2 linked regions of the Microbaculum marinisediminis genome follow. The protein of the gene in region 1 interacts with the protein of each later gene in a pairwise test. Links are inferred from orthologs where the notes say so. Each region holds a gene or a part of one and is shown in the gene's direction. Other genes may lie near its edges. The genes, in order: gyrA and gyrB.

Evidence for each region.
Region 2: the proteins of gyrA (region 1) and gyrB interact in binary tests that used the Escherichia coli proteins (3 or more experiments, as listed by UniProt). The link is inferred for Microbaculum marinisediminis from one-to-one orthologs.

What each region holds. Positions count from the first base shown.
Region 1 is NZ_JALIDZ010000010.1:38,570-54,618, forward strand. The notes cover bases 12,492-15,792. They hold gyrA (DNA gyrase subunit A), read left to right. Parts: upstream 12,492-12,856; coding sequence 12,857-15,592; downstream 15,593-15,792. Other genes in these bases: MUB46_RS19515 (GFA family protein), read left to right, coding at 12,492-12,538; MUB46_RS19525 (hypothetical protein), read right to left, coding at 15,713-15,792. Also shown: methylenetetrahydrofolate--tRNA-(uracil(54)-C(5))-methyltransferase (FADH(2)-oxidizing) TrmFO, read right to left, coding at 1-931; MUB46_RS19470 (hypothetical protein), read left to right, coding at 1,071-1,205; excinuclease ABC subunit UvrA, read right to left, coding at 1,285-4,161; MUB46_RS19480 (GNAT family N-acetyltransferase), read right to left, coding at 4,168-4,707; MUB46_RS19485 (single-stranded DNA-binding protein), read left to right, coding at 4,919-5,404; MUB46_RS19490 (efflux RND transporter periplasmic adaptor subunit), read left to right, coding at 5,593-6,621; MUB46_RS19495 (efflux RND transporter permease subunit), read left to right, coding at 6,618-9,854; MUB46_RS19500 (hypothetical protein), read left to right, coding at 9,955-10,311; MUB46_RS19505 (cation diffusion facilitator family transporter), read right to left, coding at 10,308-11,279; MUB46_RS19510 (MarC family protein), read right to left, coding at 11,319-11,945; more of MUB46_RS19515, read left to right, coding at 12,134-12,491; more of MUB46_RS19525, read right to left, coding at 15,793-15,973. UniProt on the Escherichia coli protein: A type II topoisomerase that negatively supercoils closed circular double-stranded (ds) DNA in an ATP-dependent manner to maintain chromosomes in an underwound state.
Region 2 is NZ_JALIDZ010000004.1:137,518-145,176, reverse strand. The notes cover bases 16-3,119. They hold gyrB (DNA topoisomerase (ATP-hydrolyzing) subunit B), read left to right. Parts: upstream 16-406; coding sequence 407-2,833; downstream 2,834-3,119. Other genes in these bases: MUB46_RS09540 (CidA/LrgA family protein), read left to right, coding at 2,855-3,119; MUB46_RS09550 (LysE family translocator), read left to right, coding at 16-208. Outside these bases: more of MUB46_RS09550, read left to right, coding at 1-15; more of MUB46_RS09540, read left to right, coding at 3,120-3,235; MUB46_RS09535 (LrgB family protein), read left to right, coding at 3,232-3,951; pcaG (protocatechuate 3,4-dioxygenase subunit alpha), read right to left, coding at 3,955-4,521; pcaH (protocatechuate 3,4-dioxygenase subunit beta), read right to left, coding at 4,524-5,228; MUB46_RS09520 (CoA-transferase subunit beta), read right to left, coding at 5,292-6,056; MUB46_RS09515 (CoA transferase subunit A), read right to left, coding at 6,060-6,923; MUB46_RS09510 (IclR family transcriptional regulator domain-containing protein), read left to right, coding at 7,049-7,659. UniProt on the Escherichia coli protein: DNA gyrase negatively supercoils closed circular double-stranded DNA in an ATP-dependent manner to maintain chromosomes in an underwound state.

The sequences.
Region 1 (16,049 bases):
GGATAGTCCGGAAGATCGCGGCTTGCGCCCCGTATTTCAGCTTCGTCTGGAAGCCGACCATGTTGTAGAGCGTGCCGAGCGCATTGTCCTGGCGCAACTGCACGATGGCATAGGACTTCACGTCAGGATCGTGCGGATTGGTGAGCCCCACCGGCTTCATCGGCCCGTGCCGCAGCGTTTCGCGGCCGCGCTCGGCCATCACCTCGATCGGCAGGCAGCCGTCGAAATAGGGCGTATCCTTTTCCCAGTCGCGGAATTCGGTCTTCTCGCCCGACAGAAGCGCGTCGACGAACGCCTCGTACTGGTCCTTGTCGAGCGGGCAGTTGATGTAGTCGGCCCCCGTGCCGCCGGGGCCGGCCTTGTCGTAGCGCGACTGGTACCAGGCCTTGGAGAAATCGATGGAGTCCTTGTGAACGATCGGCGCGATCGCGTCGAAGAAGGCGAGCGAATCCTCGTCCGTCGCCGTGCCGATCGCCTCCGACAAGGCGGGCGAGGTGAGGGGGCCGGTCGCCACCACCACGCTGTCCCAGTCCTGCGGCGGCAGGCCGGCGATTTCCTCGCGGCGGATCTCGATCAGCGGATGGGCCTCGAGCGCCGCCGTCACCGCGTCGGAAAAGCCGACGCGGTCGACCGCGAGCGCGCCGCCGGCCGGCACCTGATGGGCGTCGCCGCACCGCATGATGATCGAGCCGCAGCGGCGCATCTCCGCGTGCAGGAGGCCGACCGCGTTGGTCTCGGCGTCGTCTGAGCGGAACGAGTTGGAGCAGACGAGCTCGGCGCAGCCCTGGCCGAGATGGGCCTCGGTCATGCGCACGGGCCGCATCTCGTGCAAAACGACCGGCACGCCGGCCTCGGCGATCTGCCAGGCGGCCTCGGACCCGGCGAGGCCCGCGCCGACGACATGGATGGGTGAGAGGGATGTGTCCGACATGGCCGCTACTTAGTCCGCGCGCGCGTCAAAGGCAAAGGGCATGTGCCCCTTTCAATGGCGGGGACGTCGCCCAATATAGTGTCTCAGGGACGAGGGCCTGCCGGGGCTGGGGTAGCAGCCTGTCAGGAGGCAGGGAGCCATGAAGCTCACGAACGTCGCCTACAACGCCGAAAAATGGACTGGTCATACCGAAAAGGTCGACAGGATCGTCCTGCTCGCCGTGCTGCTTGCCGGCGCGCTCGGCTTCGCGATCGTCGCCTATGTCGTTCTGTGACCGGTAACACGGCACGAACATAGACCGTCGCTGGCGGGTAGCGCGCCTCAGCTACGAAAAAACGGCTGCGCGTGGCGCGCTACTCCGCCGCCTCGGTCCGCTTGTTCGGCCGGCGTGCGAACAGCTCCACCAGGAACTGGCCGGTGTAGCTTCGCTTTTCCGCGGCGATGTCCTCCGGCGTGCCGTGCGCCACGATCTCGCCGCCGCCGTCGCCGCCTTCCGGGCCGATGTCGATGATCCAGTCGGCGGTCTTGATGACCTCCAGGTTGTGCTCGATCACCGCCACCGTGTTGCCCTGGTCGACGAGCGAGTGCAGCACCTCCAGCAGCTTCTTCACGTCGTGGAAGTGCAGGCCGGTGGTCGGCTCGTCGAGGATGTAGAGCGTGCGCCCCGTCGCGCGCCGCGACAGTTCCTTGGCGAGCTTGATGCGCTGCGCCTCTCCGCCCGACAGCGTGGTGGCCTGCTGGCCGACATGGATGTAGCCGAGGCCGACCTTCTGTAACGTCTCGAACTTCTCGCGGATCGACGGCACCGCGTCGAACAGGTCGCGCGCCTCGTCGACGGTCATGTCGAGCACGTCGGCGATCGACTTGCCCTTGAACAGCACCTCAAGGGTCTCGCGGTTGTAGCGCCGGCCCTTGCAGACGTCGCAGGTCACGTAGACGTCGGGCAGGAAGTGCATCTCGATCTTGATGAGGCCGTCGCCCTGGCAGGCCTCGCAGCGCCCGCCCTTGACGTTGAACGAGAAGCGGCCCGGCGCGTAGCCGCGCGCCTTGGCTTCCGGTAGCCCGGCGAACCACTCGCGGATCGGCGTGAACGCGCCGGTATAGGTGGCCGGGTTCGAGCGCGGCGTGCGGCCGATCGGCGACTGGTCGATCTCGATGATCTTGTCGATATGCTCCAGGCCGTCGATGCGGTCGTGCGCGCCGGGATGCTCGCGCGCATTGTTCAGCCGCCGGGCGATCGCCTTGTAGAGCGTGTCGATCAGGAGCGACGACTTGCCGCCGCCGGAGACGCCGGTGACGCAGGAGAAGGTGCCCAGCGGAATCTCGGCGGTGACGTTCTTCAGGTTGTTCTCGCGCGCGCCGACGACCCGGATGCGCCGGTGCCCGGAGATCTCGCGCCGTTCCGCCGGCACCTCGATCTGCTCGAAGCCGGTCAGGTACTTTCCGGTCAGGCTCGCCGGATTGGCCATGATCTCTTCCGGCGTGCCCTTCGCGACGATCTCGCCGCCGTGCACGCCGGCGCCGGGACCGACATCGATGACGTAGTCGGCCGAACGGATCGCATCCTCGTCGTGCTCGACGACGATCACCGTGTTGCCGAGGTCGCGCAGGTGGCGCAGCGTGCCGAGAAGACGCTCGTTGTCGCGCTGGTGCAGGCCGATCGACGGTTCGTCGAGCACATAGAGCACGCCGGTCAGGCCCGAGCCGATCTGCGAGGCGAGGCGGATGCGCTGGCTCTCCCCACCCGACAGCGTTCCCGAGGAGCGGGACAGCGTCAGATAGTCGAGGCCGACATCGTTGAGGAAGGCGAGGCGCTCGCGGATCTCCTTGAGGATGCGCGTGGCGATCTCGTTCTGCTTCTCGCTCAGGTGCTCGGGCAGCGTCTCGAACCAGCCATTCGCCTTGCGGATCGACATGGCGACGACGTCGCCGATGTGCAGGCCGGCGATCTTCACTGCCAGCGCTTCCGGCTTCAGCCGGTTGCCGTCACAGGTCGAACAGGGCGTCTGACCCATGAATTTCTCGATTTCCTCGCGCGACCAGGACGATTCCGTCTCCCGCCAGCGCCGCTCGAGATTGGGGATCACGCCCTCGAAGCTCTTCTTGGTGTCGTAGGCGCGCAGGCCGTCATCGTAGGTGAACTTGATCTCCTCGTCGCCCGACCCGTACAGGATCGCGTCCTGCGCCGTCTTGGGAAGCTTTTCCCACGGCACGGTCATCTTGAACTTGTAGTGCCGGCCGAGCGCCTCCAGCGTTTGCAGGTAGTAGGGCGACGACGACCGCGCCCAGGGCCCGACCGCCCCTGCCTTCAGGGTCAGCGACGGGTCGGGGATCACCATGTCGGGATCGACCCGCATCTCGGAGCCGAGGCCGTCGCAGACCGGGCAGGCGCCGTGCGGGCTGTTGAACGAGAACAGCCGCGGCTCGATCTCCGCGATGGTGAACCCGGAAACCGGGCAGGCGAACTTCTCGGAGAAGATCAGCCGCCTGGCCTCGCCCTTGTCGTCCGTCTCGTCGGCGAACTCCGCGACCGCCAGCCCCTCGGCGAGCTGCAGCGCGGTCTCGAACGAATCCGCCAGCCGCGAGGCCATGTCCTCGCGCACCACGATGCGGTCCACGACCACGTCGATGTCGTGCTTGAACTTCTTGTCGAGCGCCGGCGCCTCGGCGATCTCGTGGAAGGCGCCGTCGATCTTCACCCGCTGGAAGCCGCGCTTCATCAATTCGGCGAGTTCCTTGCGGTACTCGCCCTTGCGGCCGCGCACGATCGGCGCCAGCAGGTAGAGCCGGGTGCCCTCGGGAAGCGCCAGCACACGGTCGACCATCTGGCTGACCGTCTGGCTTTCGATCGGCAGGCCGGTCGCCGGCGAATAGGGAATGCCGACGCGGGCGAACAGGAGGCGCAGGTAGTCGTAGATCTCGGTGACGGTGCCGACCGTCGAGCGCGGATTGCGCGAGGTCGTCTTCTGCTCGATCGAGATCGCCGGCGACAGGCCCTCGATGTGGTCGACATCGGGCTTCTGCATCATCTCGAGGAACTGGCGGGCATAGGCCGACAGGCTCTCGACGTAGCGGCGCTGGCCCTCGGCATAGATCGTGTCGAAGGCGAGCGACGACTTGCCCGAGCCCGACAGACCGGTGATCACCACCAGTTCGTCGCGCGGGATATCGACGGAGACGTTCTTGAGATTGTGCTCGCGCGCCCCGGAAACGGAGATGTTCTTCTGCATGGTGCCTCAGGTCTCCGACGGTTCGGCGACATTTTCGTGTCCGGCCAGATAATCGGCGCGCGACAAGGCGTGGTAACGATGGAGGTGACCGGCGTGGATCCGGTCCTCAATATAGGGCAGGCCGAGCCGTTCAAGAACCCTTTGGGAGCGCGCGTTCTCAGGCAGCACCACCGCGACGATGCGCGGCAGCCTCAGCGCCTGGAACCCGTAGTCGAGAACGGCGGCCGCCGCCTCGCGCGCATAACCCTTGCCCCAGGCCTCGGGAACGAGGTGATAGCCGATCTCGATTTCCTCGGTGCCGTCGAGCGGCTGCAGGATCGCGTTGCCGACGAACCGTCCGTCGTCGTGCCGGAAGGCGGCGAACCAGCCGAGCCCGCGCGGGCGTAGCGCGAGGCTGCGCGTCAGGACGCCCGCGACATCGCGCTCTGTGACACGTTCGGTCTGCCAGAACACGACCCGCCGGTCGCGCAGCAGAAGGCCGAGCAGGTCGGCTTCGTCGGCGCGATAGGGACGCAATACCAGTCTTTCGGTGCGGATTTCGGTCATCGGCCGCCTTGAACCCGGAGAATCGCGGGATTGCGTTCGAAAAGAGAACAATATAGGAACATGCTGTTCCGTCCAACAGGATATACGTAGCGCGGCGCCGCGTTGGACCTGCCCAACCGTCGCAGCACCTGTGGAAAACCGTCGCATGGGGCGACGGGCCGGGGCCGGGCGGATAGTGTCTGCGGCGAAAACCGAAACGAAAGGTCAGGTGATGTCGGGAAGCGTCAACAAAGTCATCCTCGTCGGCAATCTCGGCGCCGATCCGGAAATCCGCCGCACCCAGGACGGCCGTCCGATTGCCAATCTGCGCGTCGCCACGACCGAGACCTGGCGGGACCGTAACAGCGGCGAGCGCCGGGAGCGCACCGAATGGCATCGCGTGGTGATCTTCAACGAAGGTCTCTGCAAGATCGCCGAGCAGTATCTGCGCAAGGGCTCGAAGGTCTATATCGAAGGCCAGCTCCAGACCCGGAAGTGGCAGGACCAGTCGGGTCAGGACCGCTATTCGACCGAAGTCGTCCTGCAGGGCTTCAATTCGGCCCTGACGATGCTCGACGCCCGCGGCGGCGGTGGTGGTGGCGGCGGATCAGACTACGAATCGTCGGGTGGCGGCGGCGATTTCGGCTCCAGCGGCCCGATGCAGGGCGGCGGCGGCCGTGGCCCGTCCAGCGATATGGACGACGAAATTCCGTTCTAGATTCGGATTTCCCCGAATCTACCCATGCTTTCAGCCCGAATGCCGCCGGAGTCGTTCACTCCGGCGGCATTTTTGCGTTAATCTCTCCGCGTCTGCCCCTTGAGGGGCGCGCCGCCGATCACCACTTTTCATATTCCAATTTCTGAATATATAGGTATATCTGCGACGCGGACCGGGGAGAAATGGTCATGACGTTAGGCTGCAAGCCCATCACAGTTTCGAGTTTCCTTCTGGCGTCGGCCCTGGCGGGCGCCCTGGCCATGCCGTCGTCGCTGCTGCGCGCCGCCGAAAGCGAGTATGTCGTCGAGCCGCAAACGGTCGAAGATTTCAAGGCCGTCTTCGCGACGGTTCAGAGCGCAGACGTCGTGCCCGCCCGTGCCCGGATCGGCGGGACCGTCACCGAATTGACGGTGGGCGAGGGCGACGCGGTGACCGCCGGCCAGAAGATCGCGACCATCGTCGACGACAAGCTGGCGCTCCGTATCCAGGGGCTTGAGGCCAGCATTCGCGGCCTGCAGGCGGCGCTCTCCAACGCCGAGACCGAGCTCAAGCGCGGCACGGAACTGAAGGAGCGCGGAATCGTCGCCCAGGCGCGGCTCGACCAGCTGCAGACCGCCGCCGACGTCGCCCGCAACCAGCTCCAGACCGCGCAGGCCGAAAAGCTGATCGCAGAGCAGCAGATCGCCGAAGGCGCGGTCGAGGCGCCCGGCGCCGGCCGGGTCCTGGCCGTCCCCGTGACCATCGGTACCGTCGTTCTCCCCGGCGAGGCCATCGCCGAAATCGCGTCGGACCGCTATATCCTCCGTCTCAAGGTTCCGGAGCGCCACGCCCGCCATATCGAGCTCGGCGACGAGATCCTGATCGGCAAGCGCGGGATGGGCGAGGCCGGCGGTGCCGTGGGGAAGGGCAAAATCGTCACCGTCTATCCGCGCCTGGAAGCTGGCAGCGTCGTCGCCGATGCCGAAGTCTCGGGGCTCGGCGGCTATTTCGTCGGCGAGCGCGCCCTGGTGCGGATCGCGGCGGGCGAACGCGACACCTACGTCATCCCACAGAGCTTTGTCTTCAAGCGATACGGCCTCGACTACGTCCGGGTCTCCGCGCCCGACGGGACGCCGCTCGACGTGGTGGTACAGCTCGGGCAGACAGTCGCCGACGGCGAGCCGATGGTCGAGGTGCTCGGCGGCCTTAAGGCCGGCGACCGTCTGGTGCGCCCATGAAGCCCGGCATCTCCGGCTCGCTGACGCGGGCCTTCATTTCTTCGCCGCTGACGCCGCTGCTGCTGATCTCCGCGCTGGCGCTCGGCCTGGTTGCGCTGGTCTCGCTGCCGCGCGAGGAAGAACCGCAGATCAGCGTTCCGCTGGTCGACATTCACGTCTCCGCCGACGGTCTGCAGGCCGATGATGCCGTCAAGCTCGTCACCGAGCCGCTCGAGACCATCGTCAAGGGCATCAACGGCGTCGAGCACGTCTATTCCCAGACCCAGGACGACCGCGTCACTGTCACCGCCCGTTTCTTCGTCGGCACCGATCCCGATGACGCCATCCTGCGCGTGCACGAAAAGGTGCGCGCCAATATGGACCGCATCCCCATCGGCATTCCCGAGCCGCTGATCGTCGGTCGCGGCATCGACGACGTGGCCATCGTGGTCGTCACCCTGGCACCCAAGCCGGACGCGGCCGATCGCTGGACCGACAACGGCCTGTACTACATCGCCCGCGACCTGCTGGTCGAACTCGCCAAGGTCGAGGATGTCGGCCTGACCTATATCGTCGGCGGCCGCGACGACCAGATCCGCATCGAGCCGGATCCGGAGCGGATGGCGCTCTACGGCATCACCCTGGAGCAGCTCATCGGCAAGGTGACCGAGGCAAACCGGTCGTTCCTCGCCGGCACCGTGCGCGACACCGACCGCAGCCTGCCGGTCGTTGCCGGCCAGACGCTTCAGGGCGTGCCGGATATCGGGCTCCTGGAGATGACCGCGCGCGACGGGCGCAAGGTCTATGTCGGCGATGTCGCCAATGTGGTGGTCGATGCCGCCCCCGAGGAACATCGCGTCTGGCACATGAGCCGCGGCGAGGACGGCGCGATGACGCCGGTTCCGGCCGTCTCCATCGCCATCTCCAAACGCGCCGGCGCCAATGCCGTGGTGATCGGCGAGCGGCTGGTCGAGCGCCTGGAGCTGATGCGCGACCGGCTGGTGCCGGAGGACCTCGACGTCCTGATCACCCGCGACTACGGCGAGACCGCCAACGAGAAGGCGAACGAGCTCCTGTTCCACCTGGGATTGGCGACCGTCTCCATCGTCGTGCTGGTCGCCTTCGCCATCGGCTGGCGCGAGGGTGTCGTCGTCCTGATCGTCATTCCGACGACGATCCTGCTGACGCTCTTCGCCTCCTATTTCATGGGCTACACGATCAACCGCGTCAGCCTGTTCGCGCTGATCTTCTCGATCGGCATTCTCGTCGACGACGCCATCGTCGTGATCGAGAACATAGCTCGGCACTGGGCGATGAAGGACGGGCGAAGCCGGCGCGAGGCGGCGATCGATGCCGTCGCGGAGGTCGGCAACCCGACCATCGTCGCGACCCTGACGGTCGTCGCGGCCCTCCTGCCGATGCTGTTCGTGTCGGGCCTGATGGGGCCGTACATGAGCCCGATCCCGGCGAATGCGTCCGCGGCGATGATCTTCTCCTTCTTCGTCGCCGTCATCGTCACGCCCTGGCTGATGATGAAGATCGGCAAGGAGCATGGCGGCCACGGCGAGGGCGGGCATGTCGCCGAGCACGAAGCCGCTCACGGCGGCGTTCTCGGTCGGGCCTATGTCGCGGTCGCCAGGCCGCTTTTGAAGACGCGGTTCCGCGTCTGGACCTTCCTGCTCGTCGTCGGCGTCGCCACGATGGGCGCGATGTACCTGTTCTTCGACAAGACCGTCACCGTGAAGCTGCTGCCCTTCGACAACAAGTCGGAGCTGCAGGTGGTCGTGGACCTGCCCGAAGGCGCGACGCTCGAGGACACCGACCGCGTGCTCACCAGGGCCACGGAAAAGCTGGCGGACCTGCCGGAGCTCGCCTCGATCCAGTCCTATGTGGGCACGTCGGCACCGTTCAACTTCAACGGCCTGGTGCGTCACTACTATCTGCGCAGCCTGCCGGAGAACGGCGACCTGCAGGTCAACCTGACGCCCAAGAGCGAGCGCGACCGCACCAGCCATGACATCGCCCTGGACGTTCGCCAGCGTCTTGCCGATCTGGAGGTGCCCGAGGGAACCGTGATCAAGGTCGTCGAGGTTCCGCCGGGTCCGCCGGTGTTGGCGACGCTGCTTGCCGAGATCTACGGTCCGGACGAAGAGACCCGGCGGGCGGTCGCCACCGAGATGCGCAAGATCTTCGAGGACGTGCCCTACATCGTCGACGTCGACGACAGCTTCGGCACGCCGGCGACGCGGCTGCACATCCGCATCGACCAGAACAACCTCGAATATCACGGCGTCTCCCAGAGCGACGTCTATAACGCCATTCGCTCCTATCTGACCGGCGTGCCGGTCGGCTACTCGCACCGTGGCGGCGGTCGCCATCCCATCGAGATCGCGGTGCGGCTGCCGAAGGAGGATCTGGCCGTCTCCCAGCGCACGCTGTCGACGCCGGTTCCCGCCAACGCCCTGCCGGGCAACCGCGGCGTCGTCGAGCTGGGCGATGTGGTGACGCTCAGCGAGGAAACCGCGTCCTATCCGGTCTTCCGCCGCAACGGGCGCCCAGCCGAAATGATTCAGGCCGAGCTGGCGGGCGAGTACGAGGCGCCGATCTACGGCATGATCGCCGTCTCCGACGCGATCGAGGCCCACGACTGGGGCGACGTGCCCAAGCCGCAGATGCTGTTGCACGGACAGCCCGGCGACGAGAGCGTCGCCTCGCTGCTGTGGGACGGGGAGTGGGAAGTGACCTACGTCACCTTCCGCGACATGGGCGCCGCCTTCGCGGTCGCGATCCTCGGCATCTACTTCCTGGTCGTCGCCCAGTTCGGCTCGTTCCTGCTGCCGCTCGTCATCCTGACGCCGATCCCGCTCACGCTGATCGGCATCGTAATTGGTCACTGGCTGTTCGACGCGTCGTTCACGGCAACCTCGATGATCGGTTTCATCGCGCTGGCCGGCATCATCGTGCGCAACTCGATCCTGCTGGTCGACTTCATCCGCCACGAGCGCAGTGCGGACAAGCCGCTCAGACGCACGCTGCTCGACGCGGGCGCGATCCGCTTCAAGCCGATCCTTCTGACGGCGCTCGCCGCCATGATCGGCGCGGCGGTGATCCTGTTCGATCCGATCTTCCAGGGTCTCGCGATCTCGCTGCTGTTCGGCCTGCTGTCGTCGACGCTGCTGACGGTGCTGGTGATCCCGGCGATCTACATCGCGCTGCGCGACGACAAGCGGCCACTGGAGCCGTCGGCCCGCTGAGTCTGCCGGCGCTAAACCTGCCGGACCGCTGACGCAGTTGTGACTGGCCGTCGGCGGTCCGATCCGCTCCACTGAGGCGATGCGGATCTACGCACCTTTTTTGGCGATACTCGTCGCCGCCAGCGTGGCCGTGCCGCCGGCGTCGGCCGGCGAGGCGGATGTGGAGTCCGTCAAGGCGACGCGCCAGGAGGGCGGTGCCTGGCGTTTCGACGTCGCCGTGCGCCACGCCGACGCCGGCTGGGACCACTATGCCGATCGCTGGGACGTGGTCGCGCCGGACGGCACCGTTCTGGGCACGCGGACACTCCTGCATCCGCACGACGAAGAGCAGCCGTTCACGCGCTCGCTTACCGGCGTTTCGATCCCCGATGGCATCACCGTGGTCACGGTCCGCGCGCACGATTCCGTTCACGGCTATGGCGGCGCCGAAGTGACGGTCGACCTGACCGCCGACTAGGCCTCATTCCCCTTGCTCTCGCGGATGTGATCCTGTTCGGCGGCGACGCTTGCCGCGTGGCCGGCCGCGGACTGGATCTCGGCAAAGACCCGGCGCACATCGGAAAACTGCGTCTTGATGTCGACCTCGAGCTTCGAGATCGTTTGCTCCACCTCGCCCGCAGGCATGGAATCGGCGAAATCGAGGCTGATCGCCACCAGCACGTCGTTCGGGCCCAGGTGCATGGTCCTGAGTTCGTTGATGCGGCGTACGCCGTTCGCCGACATGGCGATCTTGCGGACGCCGGTGATGAGTTCCCGGCTCGCCGCCTCGCCGATGATCAGCCCCTTCGTCTCGTAGGCGAGCATGGCGGCCGTGCCCGCCAGGATCAGTCCGATCCCGACGGAGGCATAGCCGTCGAATTCCGGGATCCCGGTGTACTGCGCCGCCGAGATGCCGATCAGCGCGACGACCAGGCCGAGCATCGCCGCGGAATCCTCGAACAGCACGGTGAACACGGTCGGGTCCTTGGAGCGGCGGACCGCATCGATCAGGTTGCGTCGGCCGCGCGTCTTCTCGAATTCGCGATAGGCGACCCACCAGGCGCCGGCCTCGAACACGATTGCGAGGCCGAGCACCACGTAGTTGACCATCGGATTGGTGATTTCGTGCGGGTCCAGGATCTTCTGGTAGCCCTCGTAGAGCGACACGCCGGCGCCCACGCCGAAGATCATGATCGCCACCACGAAGGCCCAGAAATAGACCTCCATGCCGTAGCCGAACGGGTGATTGTCGTCCGCGGGCCGCTTCGACCGCCGGATGCCGATCAGCAGGAGACACTGGTTGCCGGTATCGACAAGCGAGTGGATCGCCTCCGACAGCATCGCCGAAGAGCCGGTGTATGTGGCGGCGGCGAATTTGGTGATCGCGATGAGCGAGTTCCCCGCCAGCGCGGCATAGATGACTCGGTTTGTTCCGTGTGTCGCCATTTATCTCACAAACACAATAAACTACGATATTTTGTTAATTCAGGCTATGAGCGCCAGGACGCCATCGGCCACGAATTGAACGGCCAACGCGGCGAGGATGACACCGAGCAGCCGTGTCACCACCGTCCGCACCGTCTTGCCCATCAGGTGCCCGATTGGCACCGCGACGAGCAGGATCGCCAGCGTCACCGCAAGGACGGAGACGATGACGGCGATTACCCAGGCGAGCTCGATCCATCCTCCGCCGGGCTCGCCCGCCAGAAGGATCACGGCGGTGATCGCGCCGGGGCCGGCCATCAGCGGAATGGCGAGCGGCACCGCCGCGATGTCGTCAGGGTGCTCTTCAGCGACCGAGCGTTCCGCCGACGTCTCCTTGCGCCGGGTGCGTTGCTCGAACACCATTTCGAAGCTGATCCAGAACAGCAGGATCCCGCCGGCGACCCGGAATGCGGGCAGGGAAATCCCCATCGCCTGCAGAAGCCACAGGCCGCCGACGGCGAAGGCCACCAGCACCACAACGGCGATCAGGACGGACCGGGCCGCGATCTTGCGCCGCTCGGCCGCGCTGCGCTCTGCCGTGAGGGCGAGGAACAGCGGGGCGATGCCGATCGGATCGATGATCACGAACAGCGTGACGAAGGCGGAGATGAGCGCTTCCGGCGTCACGGCACCATCTCGTTTGTTGGGCTCGTCTGTTGGAGCAAGACAGCGTGACCGGCGCGGCGGCCCGATTCAAGCCCGCCGACCGAACCCCGGCCCGTCATCCACCGCGCATTCGGCCTTCGGCCTTGCGAAACCGGGGCGGGTTCGCATCTTGCGGGTCGGACACAATCGCAATCGAAGGACATCCGACAATGGCGCTGACAGGCGAGTGTTTCTGCGGGGCAGTCAAATACCGTATCGAGAGCCAGCCCTATGCGGCGCGGTCGTGCCACTGCTCGCGCTGCCGCAAGGCCTTCAGCGCCCAGGCGTCATCCTATGCGCAGGTGGTGCCAGGGAGTTTTTCCTGGACCCGGGGAGAAGAGCTGCTGACCACCTTCCTCGACGAAAACGGGGCGGGAAAGCGGTTCTGTAGCGTCTGCGGCTCGACCCTGTGCGGCGTCGTCGACGGGGAGGTCCACGGCATCACTCTGGGCTGCCTCAACGAGGATCCCGGAATCGAGATCGAAATGCACATCTTCGTCGGCTCGAAGGCGCCGTGGGAGGTGATCCCGGACGGCGTTGTCGCCTACGAGACGATCCCGCCCGACTGGACCTGATCTCCGGCTTTCGTGGCGGCAGGTCATGGCCTCGAAGAACGCGTGACGAACGCCACGTCGGCAGGATATAACCGGTCCGCGGCGAAGGAAGTCGTGCGTCGCCGCGACGCCGCCCGATAATTGCCTGATTTATCGAGCAATTTCCGTACTCGACCCTATCCATCCGGATTTGCCCCCGAAGCCCGGAATCGGATAAAATAAAAACCGTCAAAAACCCGCCGAACGAGACAGCCTTTGTCCGATAACGATACCCCGCCGACGGGCGATACCGGCCCGGCCGACCCGTCCGATATCAAACCGGTCTCGATCACCGACGAGATGCGGCGCAGCTATCTCGATTACGCCATGAGCGTGATCGTCTCCCGCGCGCTGCCCGATGTGCGCGACGGCCTGAAGCCCGTGCACCGCCGGATCCTGTTCTCGATGCACGAGAACGGCTACGACTGGAACAAGGCCTACCGCAAGTCGGCCCGCGTCGTCGGCGATGTGATCGGTAAGTACCATCCGCACGGCGACCAATCGATCTACGACGCGCTCGTGCGCATGGCGCAGGACTTCTCGCTGCGCCTGCCGCTGCTCGACGGACAGGGCAATTTCGGCTCTATCGACGGCGATCCGGCCGCCGCCATGCGATACACCGAGGTGCGGCTGGCCAAGCCCGCGCACGCGATCCTCGAGGATATCGACAAGGACACCGTCGATTTCCAGGACAACTACGACAACTCCGAGCGCGAGCCGGTCGTCCTGCCGTCGCGGTTCCCGAACCTTCTGGTCAATGGCGCCGGCGGTATCGCCGTCGGCATGGCGACCAACATCCCGCCGCACAACCTTGGCGAGGTGGTGGATGCCGCGATCGCCTTCATGGACGATCCCGCCATCGAGATCGAACGGCTGATGGAGATCATCCCCGGACCGGATTTCCCGACCGGCGGCATCATCCTCGGCCGCGCCGGCATCCGTTCGGCCTTTTCGACCGGGCGCGGCTCGATCATCATGCGCGGCAAGGTCCATACCGAGACCATCCGCAAGGAGCGCGAGGCGCTGGTCGTCACCGAGGTGCCGTATCAGGTCAACAAGGCGGTGATGATCGAGAAGATCGCCGAACTTGTGCGCGACAAGCGCGTCGAGGGCATCTCCGACATCCGCGACGAGTCCGACCGCGAGGGGCTGCGCGTCGTCATCGAGCTGAAGCGCGACGCGATGGCCGATGTCGTCCTCAATCAGCTCTACCGCTACTCGTCGCTTCAGACGAGCTTCGGCGCCAACATCGTCGCGCTGAACGGCGGCAAGCCGGAACAGCTCACGCTGATCGACATGCTGCGCGCCTTCATCGCCTTCCGCGAGGAGGTCGTCGGCCGGCGCACCAAGTTCCTGCTCGGCAAGGCGCGCGATCGGGCCCACATCCTGGTCGGTCTGGCGATCGCGGTTGCCAATATCGACGAGGTCATCCACCTGATCCGGACCGCGCCGGACCCGGCAACGGCGCGCGAGTCGCTGATGGCCCGCGCCTGGCCGGCCAAGGATATGGGGCCGCTGATCGCGCTGATCGCCGATCCGCGCCACGGCCTTTCGGAGGATGGCACCTATCGCCTGTCCGAGGAACAGGCCCGCGCGATCCTCGATCTGCGACTGCAGCGGCTGACGGCGCTGGGTCGCGACGAGATCGCCGATGAGCTGACCAAGCTCGGCGCGGCGATCGCGGACTATCTCGATATCCTTCGCTCGCGCGCACGCATCCAGTCGATCATCCGCGACGAACTGATCGCCGTGAAGGAGGAGTTCGGCACGCCGCGGCGCACCGAAATCACGGATTTCGTCAGCGATTTCGATGACGAGGACCTCATTCAGCGCGAGGACATGGTCGTCACGGTCAGTCACGGCGGCTACATCAAGCGCGTGCCGCTCTCGACCTACCGGGCCCAGCGCCGCGGCGGCAAGGGCCGCTCGGGCATGTCGACGAAGGAGGAGGATTTCGTCACGCGCCTGTTCGTCGCCTCGACGCACACGCCGGTCCTGTTCTTCTCCTCGCGCGGCATGGTCTACAAGATGAAGGTGTGGCGCCTGCCGCTGTCGGCGCCCCAGGCGCGTGGCAAGGCGATGGTCAACCTGCTGCCTCTCATCGAAGGAGAATGGATCACCTCGATCATGCCGCTGCCCGAGGACGAGGACACCTGGGGCGAACTCGACGTCATGTTCGCGACCAATCGCGGCACCACGCGGCGCAACAAGCTGTCGGATTTCGTTCAGGTCAATCGCAACGGCAAGATCGCCATGAAGCTGGACGAGGGCGATGCCATCGTCGGCGTCGACACCTGTTCGGAGAACGACGACGTTCTGTTGACCACGGCGACCGGCCAGTGCATCCGCTTCCGCACGACCGACGTGCGCGTCTTCAAGGGACGCGACTCCACCGGCGTGCGCGGCATCAATCTGGCCGAAGGCAACAGCGTCATCTCGATGTCGATCCTGCGCAACTTCGATGCGACGCCGGCCGAGCGCGGCGAGTATCTGAAGCGCAGCCGCCTGGTGCGCGGCGAGGTCGATCAGCCCGAGCCGTCCGATGAGTCCGAAGAGGTCGAGGCGGGAACCGAGCTCAGCCAGGAGCGCTACGCCGAGATGAGCGCCGCCGAGCAGTTCGTGCTCACCCTCTCGGAGAACGGCTACGGCAAACGCACCTCGTCCTACGAGTACCGGGTCACCGGGCGCGGCGGCAAAGGCATCGTCGCGATGGTCGTCAACGACCGCAACGGGCCGCTGGTTGCCTCGTTCCCCGTCGAGGACCAGGACCAGATCATGCTGGTGACCGATGGTGGCCAACTGATCCGGTGTCCCGTCGACGGAATCCGCATCGCCGGCCGCAACACCCAGGGCGTCATCGTCTTCAAGACCGCCAAGGACGAACACGTCGTCTCGGTCCAGCGCGTCAGCGAGGAAGAAGACGACGCCGAGGGCATAGAGGACGAGGGTGCGGAAGGCGAGGGCACAGAAGGCAACGGCGCGGAAGGCAACGGCGAAGAAGGCCGCGGCGAAGAAGGGCCGGACCCAGAGGCCTGAGCGTTCTAGGGCCTGAGCGTTCTAAGGCCTGAGCGGGCTACGGTCCCGCTCGCTTCCCCAAGGAATCGGAAGGGGCGCGCCGTATCGCGCGCGCCTCGCTTTTGCCCGGCCGGCCTGGCCTCACAGGCCGACCGAAATGCGGCGCAGTTCCGCGCGTCTGGCCTCGAACGCGCCGTCGTCGAACTCGATCGTCCGCACCTTGCGGTCGGCCGTGGCCTGGTCGGGATGCAGCAGGCAATCCTTGGTGACATGCGGCCAGACGGCGTCCGGGCAGTCGGGCGCGGCGATGCCGCCGTTTTCCGCGATCGAGCTGCGCAGCACGGGCGAGTCCTGGGCTGGCTTGTTGGCTTCGGCTTCACCCGGTTCCCAGGCGATCGCCAAGGCGACGACCGCCGCGGTAAACGACAATACGGAGAATGGTAGATACGGAGTATATGACTTCCAGTTCGACATTAGA
Region 2 (7,659 bases), on another replicon or contig:
CATCGATCTGGGTGGCCTGACGGCGCTGGGATTCGTTGAGCTGTCGGCGGTCGTGGCGGTGGTTCTGCTCGGTGTTATCGGCGGCTACGCCGCGCTGGCCGCGCGTGCCCGGCTGCTGTTCGAGAGCCCGGCCGCCCGCCGCATCCTCAACCGGGTCGCCGGCGTCACCATGATGGGCGCGGCGGCAGCGATCGCGACTCGCTCGTAACCCGTCGATATGCGTTCCGGGGGTTTGCCGAAATCCGCCTGAATCCCCATATATCAATCAGCGAATTTCATCCGGCGGGGCTCGGCAAACGACCCCCCGAAATGCTAGGATGTCATTGATTCTAAATCACCTTCCGGTGCGCCTCGCGGCTCAGGCCGACTGAAGCACAGCGCCCCGAACAGGAACACGGAACAAAGAATGCAGGAAAACGAGCCCGGAACTGAGCGCAGTTCCGATTACGGCGCCGAATCCATCAAGGTTCTCAAGGGTTTGGAGGCTGTCCGCAAGCGTCCGGGCATGTATATCGGCGACACCGATGACGGGTCCGGCCTGCACCACATGATCTACGAGGCCGTCGACAACGCCATCGACGAGGCGTTGGCGGGGCACTGTGACCGCGTCGACGTGATCCTCAATCCGGACGGGTCCGCGACGATCCGCGACAATGGCCGCGGCATTCCCACCGAGATGCACGAGGAAGGCGTTTCCGCTGCGGAAGTCATCATGACCCAGCTGCACGCCGGCGGGAAGTTCGACCAGAATTCCTACAAGGTCTCCGGCGGCCTGCATGGCGTCGGCGTGTCCGTCGTCAACGCCCTGTCGTCCAAGCTGACGCTGCGTATCTGGCGCGGCGGCAAGGAGCACGTGATCGTGTTTCGCGACGGCACCGCCGAGGCGCCGCTGGCCGTGGTCGGCGACGCCGACGGCATGAGCGGCACCGAGGTCACCTTCCTGCCGAGCCCGGCCACCTTCACGATGACCGAGTTCGACTGGCACACGCTCGAGCATCGCCTGCGCGAGCTCGCGTTCCTCAATTCCGGCGTTACCGTCGCGCTCGTCGACAATCGCGGCGTCGAGCCGAAGCGCGAGGAGATGTTCTACGAAGGCGGCATCGAGGAGTTCGTGCGCTGGCTCGATCGCGCCAAGTCGCCGCTCATCGGAGCGCCGATCGTCGTTCGTGGCGAGCGCGACGGGATCGTGGCGGAGGCGGCGATGTGGTGGAACGACAGCTACCACGAGAACGTGCTGTGCTTCACCAACAACATCCCGCAGCGTGACGGCGGTACGCATCTGGCCGGCCTCCGCGCCGCGCTGACCCGCCAGGTCACGGGCTATGCGGATTCCTCCGGGCTGTTGCGCAAGGAAAAGGTTTCGCCGACCGGCGACGATTGCCGCGAAGGCCTGACCTGCGTCTTGTCGGTGAAGGTTCCCGATCCGAAATTCTCGAGCCAGACCAAGGACAAGCTGGTCTCCTCGGAGGTGCGCCCGGTCGTCGAGAACGTCATCAACGAGGCCCTGGGCACCTGGTTCGAGGAACATCCCGCCGATGCCAAGACGATCGTGTCCAAGGTGGTCGAGGCCGCTGCCGCCCGCGAGGCCGCGCGCAAGGCGCGCGAGCTGACACGTCGCAAGGGGGCGCTCGAGATTGCCAACCTGCCCGGCAAGCTCGCCGATTGCCAGGAGCGCGATCCGGCAAAGTCCGAGCTGTTCATCGTCGAGGGTGACTCGGCCGGCGGCTCCGCCAAACAGGGCCGCAACCGCGCCAACCAGGCGGTGCTGCCCCTGCGCGGCAAGATCCTCAACGTCGAGCGCGCCCGTTTCGACAAGATGCTGTCGTCCGACCAGGTCGGCATGCTGATCACCGCGCTCGGCACCGGCATCGGCGAGGACTTCGACATCGCCAAGCTGCGCTACCACAAGATCATCATCATGACGGACGCCGACGTCGACGGCGCCCATATCCGCACGCTGCTGCTGACCTTCTTCTACCGGCAGATGCCGCAGATCATCGAGAACGGCCATCTGTTCATCGCACAGCCGCCGCTCTACAAGGTCAAGCGTGGCCAGTCCGAGCAGTACCTGAAGGACGAGCGCGCGCTCGAGGACTATCTGATCGGCAGCGGCCTGGACGACGCCTCGCTGACTCTGGCGAGCGGAGAGGTGCGGTCGGGCGCGGATCTGCGCGCGGCGGTCGACGAAGCGCGTTCGCTCGCCAAGACTGTTGAAGGTTTGCACGGCCGCTACCACCGTACCACGGTCGAACAGGCCGCCATCGCCGGCATCCTCAACGCCGACACCGCGAAGTCGGAGGAAGAGCGCCAGCAAGCCGCGGCCTATGTCGCGCGCCGGCTCGACCTTCTCTCCGACGAGACCGAGCAGGGCTGGATAGGCATTCCGACCGAGGATGGCGGCTATCGCTTCGAACGCGAGGTCCGCGGTGTCAAGGAAGCCTCCTTTATCGACCTGGCGCTGCTGAATTCGGCCGACGCCCGAAGGCTCGACGCCCACACCGGCTTCCTCCAGGAAGTGTTCGGCAAGGCGGCCGTCTTCCGCCGCAAGGACGCCGAGAGCGAGATCCGCGGGCCTACGGCGCTGTTCAAGGCGATTATGACGGCTGGTTCGAAGGGGCTCACGCTGCAACGCTACAAGGGCCTCGGCGAGATGAACCCGGATCAGCTCTGGGAGACGACGCTCGACGTCAACGCCCGTACGCTCCTGCAGGTCAAGGTGCGCGAGGCGACCGACGCCGACGAGATCTTCACCGAGCTGATGGGCGACGTCGTCGAGCCGCGCAAGCGCTTCATCCAGGAAAATGCCCTGAACGTGTCGAACCTGGACGTGTAGTCCGATGCTGGGGGCGGGGCCATGATCGCCGCCCTCACCATCCTGCTCTCCTGCCAGCTCGCCGGGGAGGTCCTCGTCTGGCTGACCGGCCTGCCTGTTCCCGGCCCCGTATTGGGACTGGTGATCCTTCTGGCCGGTATCGGCGTCACAGGTCGCATCCCGCAGGATCTGCGCGAAACGGCGACCGGCCTGCTGTCGCACCTCTCGCTGCTGTTCGTGCCGGCCGGCGTCGGCGTCATGCTGCATTTCGAGCGCATCGGTACGGAATGGCTGGCGCTGCTCGCCGCTCTCCTGCTGTCGACCTGGGCGACGATCGCCGTGTCCGCGCTGGTCTTCGTCGGCGTGGCGAGGATGGTCGGTGGCGCCGATGCCGATGCGCCCGAGGACGAGGGTCCCCGATGACCGGGCCCCTCGGCGACGTCTGGGTCTATCTGTCCGCCACTCCACTCCTGTGGCTGACGGCGACGCTTGTCGCCTATCTGATCGGCGTCACGCTGTTCGGCCGGCTCGGCCGCAACCCGGTGGTACAGCCCGTCGCCGTCGCCATCGTTCTTCTCGTCGCGGTGCTGCTGGTCAGTGGCACGGCCTACGACGTCTATTTCGACGGCGCCCAGTTCGTGCATTTCCTGCTCGGCCCCGCGACGGTGGCGCTGGCCGTGCCCCTGTTTTCGCAATGGAAACGCGTGAAGCGCGCCGTCCTGCCGATGGCGGCCGCCCTCCTAGCCGGTTCGCTCACGGCTGTCGTCAGTGCGGTCGGCATCGCGGCGATGCTGGGCGCCAGTCGCGAAAGCGTGCTGTCGCTGGCGCCGAAATCGGTGACGACGCCGATCGCCATGGGCATCGCCGAGAAAATCGGCGGCCTGCCGTCGCTGACCGCCGTGCTCGTCATCCTGACCGGTATCATCGGCGCGATGACCGCGACGCCGCTGCTCAATCTGTTGGGGCTGAAGGATTACGCCGCGCGCGGCTTCGCCGTCGGCGTCGCCTCCCACGGGATCGGCACGGCACGGGCCTTCCAGGTCAGCGAGCTTGCCGGCGCCTTCGCCGGCATCGCCATGGGCCTCAACGCGCTGGCGACGGCGGTGATCGTGCCGCTGCTGGTCCGCCTGTTCGGCTGACGCCTACGCCTCGAAGAACTGCGTCTCGTTCCCGCCCTGCAGGATGATGTCCCAGTGATAGTGGCCGTCGCCCTTGTTCTTGGCGATCAGGCTGTGCCGCGCCGCCGCGTCCTCGATCACGTTGAGGAGCGGATCGGTGTCGTTGAGCGGTTCGCCTTCCAGATAGATCCGGGTGACGAGCTGCTTCAGCAATCCGCGGGCGTAGACCTGCACCAGGATATGCGGAGCCTGCAGCGCGTTGCCGCGGCCTGATACCGGACCCGGCCTCACCGTGCGGAAATGGAAGCGGCCTTCGGGATCGGTGGCCACGCGGCCGAAGCCGCGGAACCCGGGATCGATCGGCTTGTCCTGATCGTCTTCGGGATGGTCGTATTTGCCGGCCGCGTTGGCCTGCCAGATCTCGATCATGCAGTCCGGCACGGGCTCGCCGTCCCCGTCCAGGACGTGGCCTTCGATGACGATGCGCTCGCCCTCGGACTCGGTTCCGGCCAGATCGTCGGCCTCGTAGGTGTCGGTCAGGCCGAAATGGAAGAACGGCCCGACCGTCTGCGACGGTGTCGTCTTCGACATGGTCAGTCCTCCATCGGTGTGGCTTCGCGGCCACGAAGCACGATGTCGAACTTGAACGCGAGCGCCCATTCCGGCTGGGTGGCGTCGAGGTCGAAGCTCGAGATCATCCGTTGCCGCGCCCGTTCGTCGGTGACCGAATTGAAGATCGGGTCGAACGGGAACAGCGGGTCGCCGGGGAAATACATCTGCGTCACCAGACGCTGCATGAAGCTCGTCCCGAACAGCGAGAAATGGATGTGCGCGGGTCGCCAGGCGTTGTGGTGATTGCGCCAGGGATAGGCGCCCGGCCTGACGGTGACGAAGCGGTAATAGCCGTCATCGTCGGTCACGCACCGGCCCGCGCCGGTGAAGTTCGGATCGATCGGTGCGGGATGCTGGTCACGCTGGTGGATATAGCGGCCGGCCGCGTTGGCCTGCCAGATCTCGACCAGGCTGTTGCGCACCGGGCGGCCGTCCTCGTCGAGGACGCGACCGTGCACGATGATCCGCTCGCCGAGCGGCTCCCCACCGTGCTGACGGGTGAGATCGGCCTCCTCCGGCCTGACGCCCTCGTGGCCGTAGACCGGGCCGGTGATCTCGCTCAGCGTGTGCGGAAGGATCATCAACGGTCGCTTCGGCACGCGCAGCGGGTTCGACCGATAGTCCGGAAATGGATGCGCGGGCGCGCTGTCCGGCGTGATGAGGCGGTATCCTGGTGCGTCGCTCATCGGTTGCTGCTCCTCCTCGTTGCGGCCGATATCGTTCCCCGGCGATATCGGGCCGGACGCCTGTCAGGCGGCGTGGGCGCGGCGCGTGCGCTCCTGAAGCGCGCGCAGCGTTTCCAGTTCCTCTGCCGTCGGGGCGGGCGTTTCGACAGCCGTCTCCGCAAAGCGGATCGGCCAGCCGCACGCCTCTGTAATCTGGTCCCTGGCGACGCCCGGATGGATCGAGACGACGGTCAGTTCCTTCGTCTCCGGGGCGGGCTCCAGGATGCACATGTCGGTGATCACCTTGGTCGGACCCTTGGTCTTCAGGCCCAGGCGCTGGCGATGGTCGCCGCCCTCGCCGTGGCCCATCGAGGTGATGAACGCGAGGTGATCGACGAAGCCGCGCGGAGACAGCGCCATGGTGATGAAGATTTCGCCGCAGTGGCCGGCGATCTCCGGCGCGCCGCCGCCGCCGGGCAGGCGAACCTTCGGTGCGTCGTAGGGCCCGACCACGGTCGTGTTCAGGTTGGCGAAGCGGTCTATCTGCGCGCCGCCCAGGAAGCCGAGCGTGATGTGGCCGCCCTGCAGCCAGTAGCGGAACATCTCCGGCACGGAGACCGTCGTCAGCGCGGTGTCGCACAGTTCGCCGTCGCCGATCGACAGCGGCAGCACGTCCGGCCGCGTGCCGATCGTGCCGGATTCGTAGATCAGCGTGATGTTCGGGGCATGGGTCAGCCGGGCCAGGTTGCAGGCCGCCGACGGCGCGCCGATGCCCACGAAGCAGACGTCCTCGTTCCGCAGAGGCCGTGCCGCGGCGATCGTCATCATCTCGTTCGCGGTATGATCCATCGTTCAGGCTCCCCGTGCCGTGGATCCGTCGGCCGCGTAGCGGGCATAGGCTTCGGGCCCCTTGTCGAGAACGTTGTCCTTCATCCAGGCAAGGAATGTATCGCGATCGCGCGCGATTGGATCCCATGCCTTGTAGTACGCATTGTCGCGCTTGTAGTAGCCGTGCGCATAGGACGGATGGGCGCCACCCGGCACTTCGGCGATCGCCGTGACCGCCCAACGCGGCAGGATCACGGAATTGGGGGAGATATCGCCGAAATCGTCGACGACTTCCTCGACCGTGACGACCGAACGCTTCGCCGCCAGGACGGCTTCCTTCTGCACCCCGACGATGCCCTCGAACAGGACGTTGCCCTCCCGGTCGGCCTTCAGCGCGTGGACGATGGCGACATCGGGCCGGATCGCGGGAACGGTCGCGAGCTCCTCGCCGGTATAGGGGCAGGTGACATGCCGGATCGTCGGGTTCACCTTCGGCAGGTCGGTGCCGACATAGCCGCGGAACACCGCGAACGGCAGGTTCGCCGCCCCTGCGTCATAGGCGTTCGCCATCGCCGCGTGGCTGTGCTCCTCGATCTGGAGGCGATGCGGCCAGCCGTTCTCCACCGCGTCGCGCAGGCGATGCAGCGAGCCGACGCCGGGATTGCCGCCCCAGGAGAAGACCAGCTTGTCGGCGCATCCCATTCCGATCAGCTGGTCGTAGATCAGGTCCGGCGTCATCCGGTACAGCGTCAGGCGCTTGCGCCCCTGCCTGATGATCTCGTGTCCCGCCGCGTAGGGGATCAGGTGGGTGAAGCCTTCCATCGCGACGCTGTCGCCGTCACGGACGTTTGTTCGTATCGCCTCGGACAGAGACGTGATTGCAGCCACGGATCTTCCCTCGAGTTTTCCGGCCGACATGGCCAAACTGATTTGAGCTTCCGACGACCCGTTGCGTCAACGGCCGAGTTCGCATATCGATAATATGTTCGTCATCCGAACTTATGGGAGGCGCCGTGGCCGTCCGTGACGAAACCGTTCAGTCCCTCGTGCGGGGGATCGCCGTTATCCGCAGCTTCGACGCCGGTCATCGCCATCAGACGATAACCGATGTCGCCGCCCGCACCGGCCTGACGCGCGCCGCCGCCCGCCGGTTCCTGATCACCCTGTGCGAAACCGGCCTGGCCAGGAGCGACGGCAAGCATTACGAGCTCACGCCGGCGATCCTGGAGCTGGCGCAGTCCTACGTCTCGTCTGCGAGTGAGCTGGAGATCGTGCAGGATGTGCTTCGCGGCCTGTCGGAGCAGTTTGACGAATCCGCGTCCGCGGCGATGATGGACGGCACGGACATCATCTATGTCGCCCGCGCGCCGGCCCGCCACCGGATCATGACCATCGGCCTGGGATTGGGCACGCGCCTGCCGGCCCACGCCACGTCGATGGGCCAGGCGCTTCTGTCGCTGATGCAGCCGCGCGAACTGGAGATCTACCTGAGCAAGGCCAAGCTAACGCCGCTCACGCCGCACACCCTGACCACGCGGACCGCTCTGCGCCAACGCATCGACGAGGTGCAGGACCGGGGCTATGCCATCGTATCGGAAGAGCTAGAACTCGGCCTGCGCTCGAT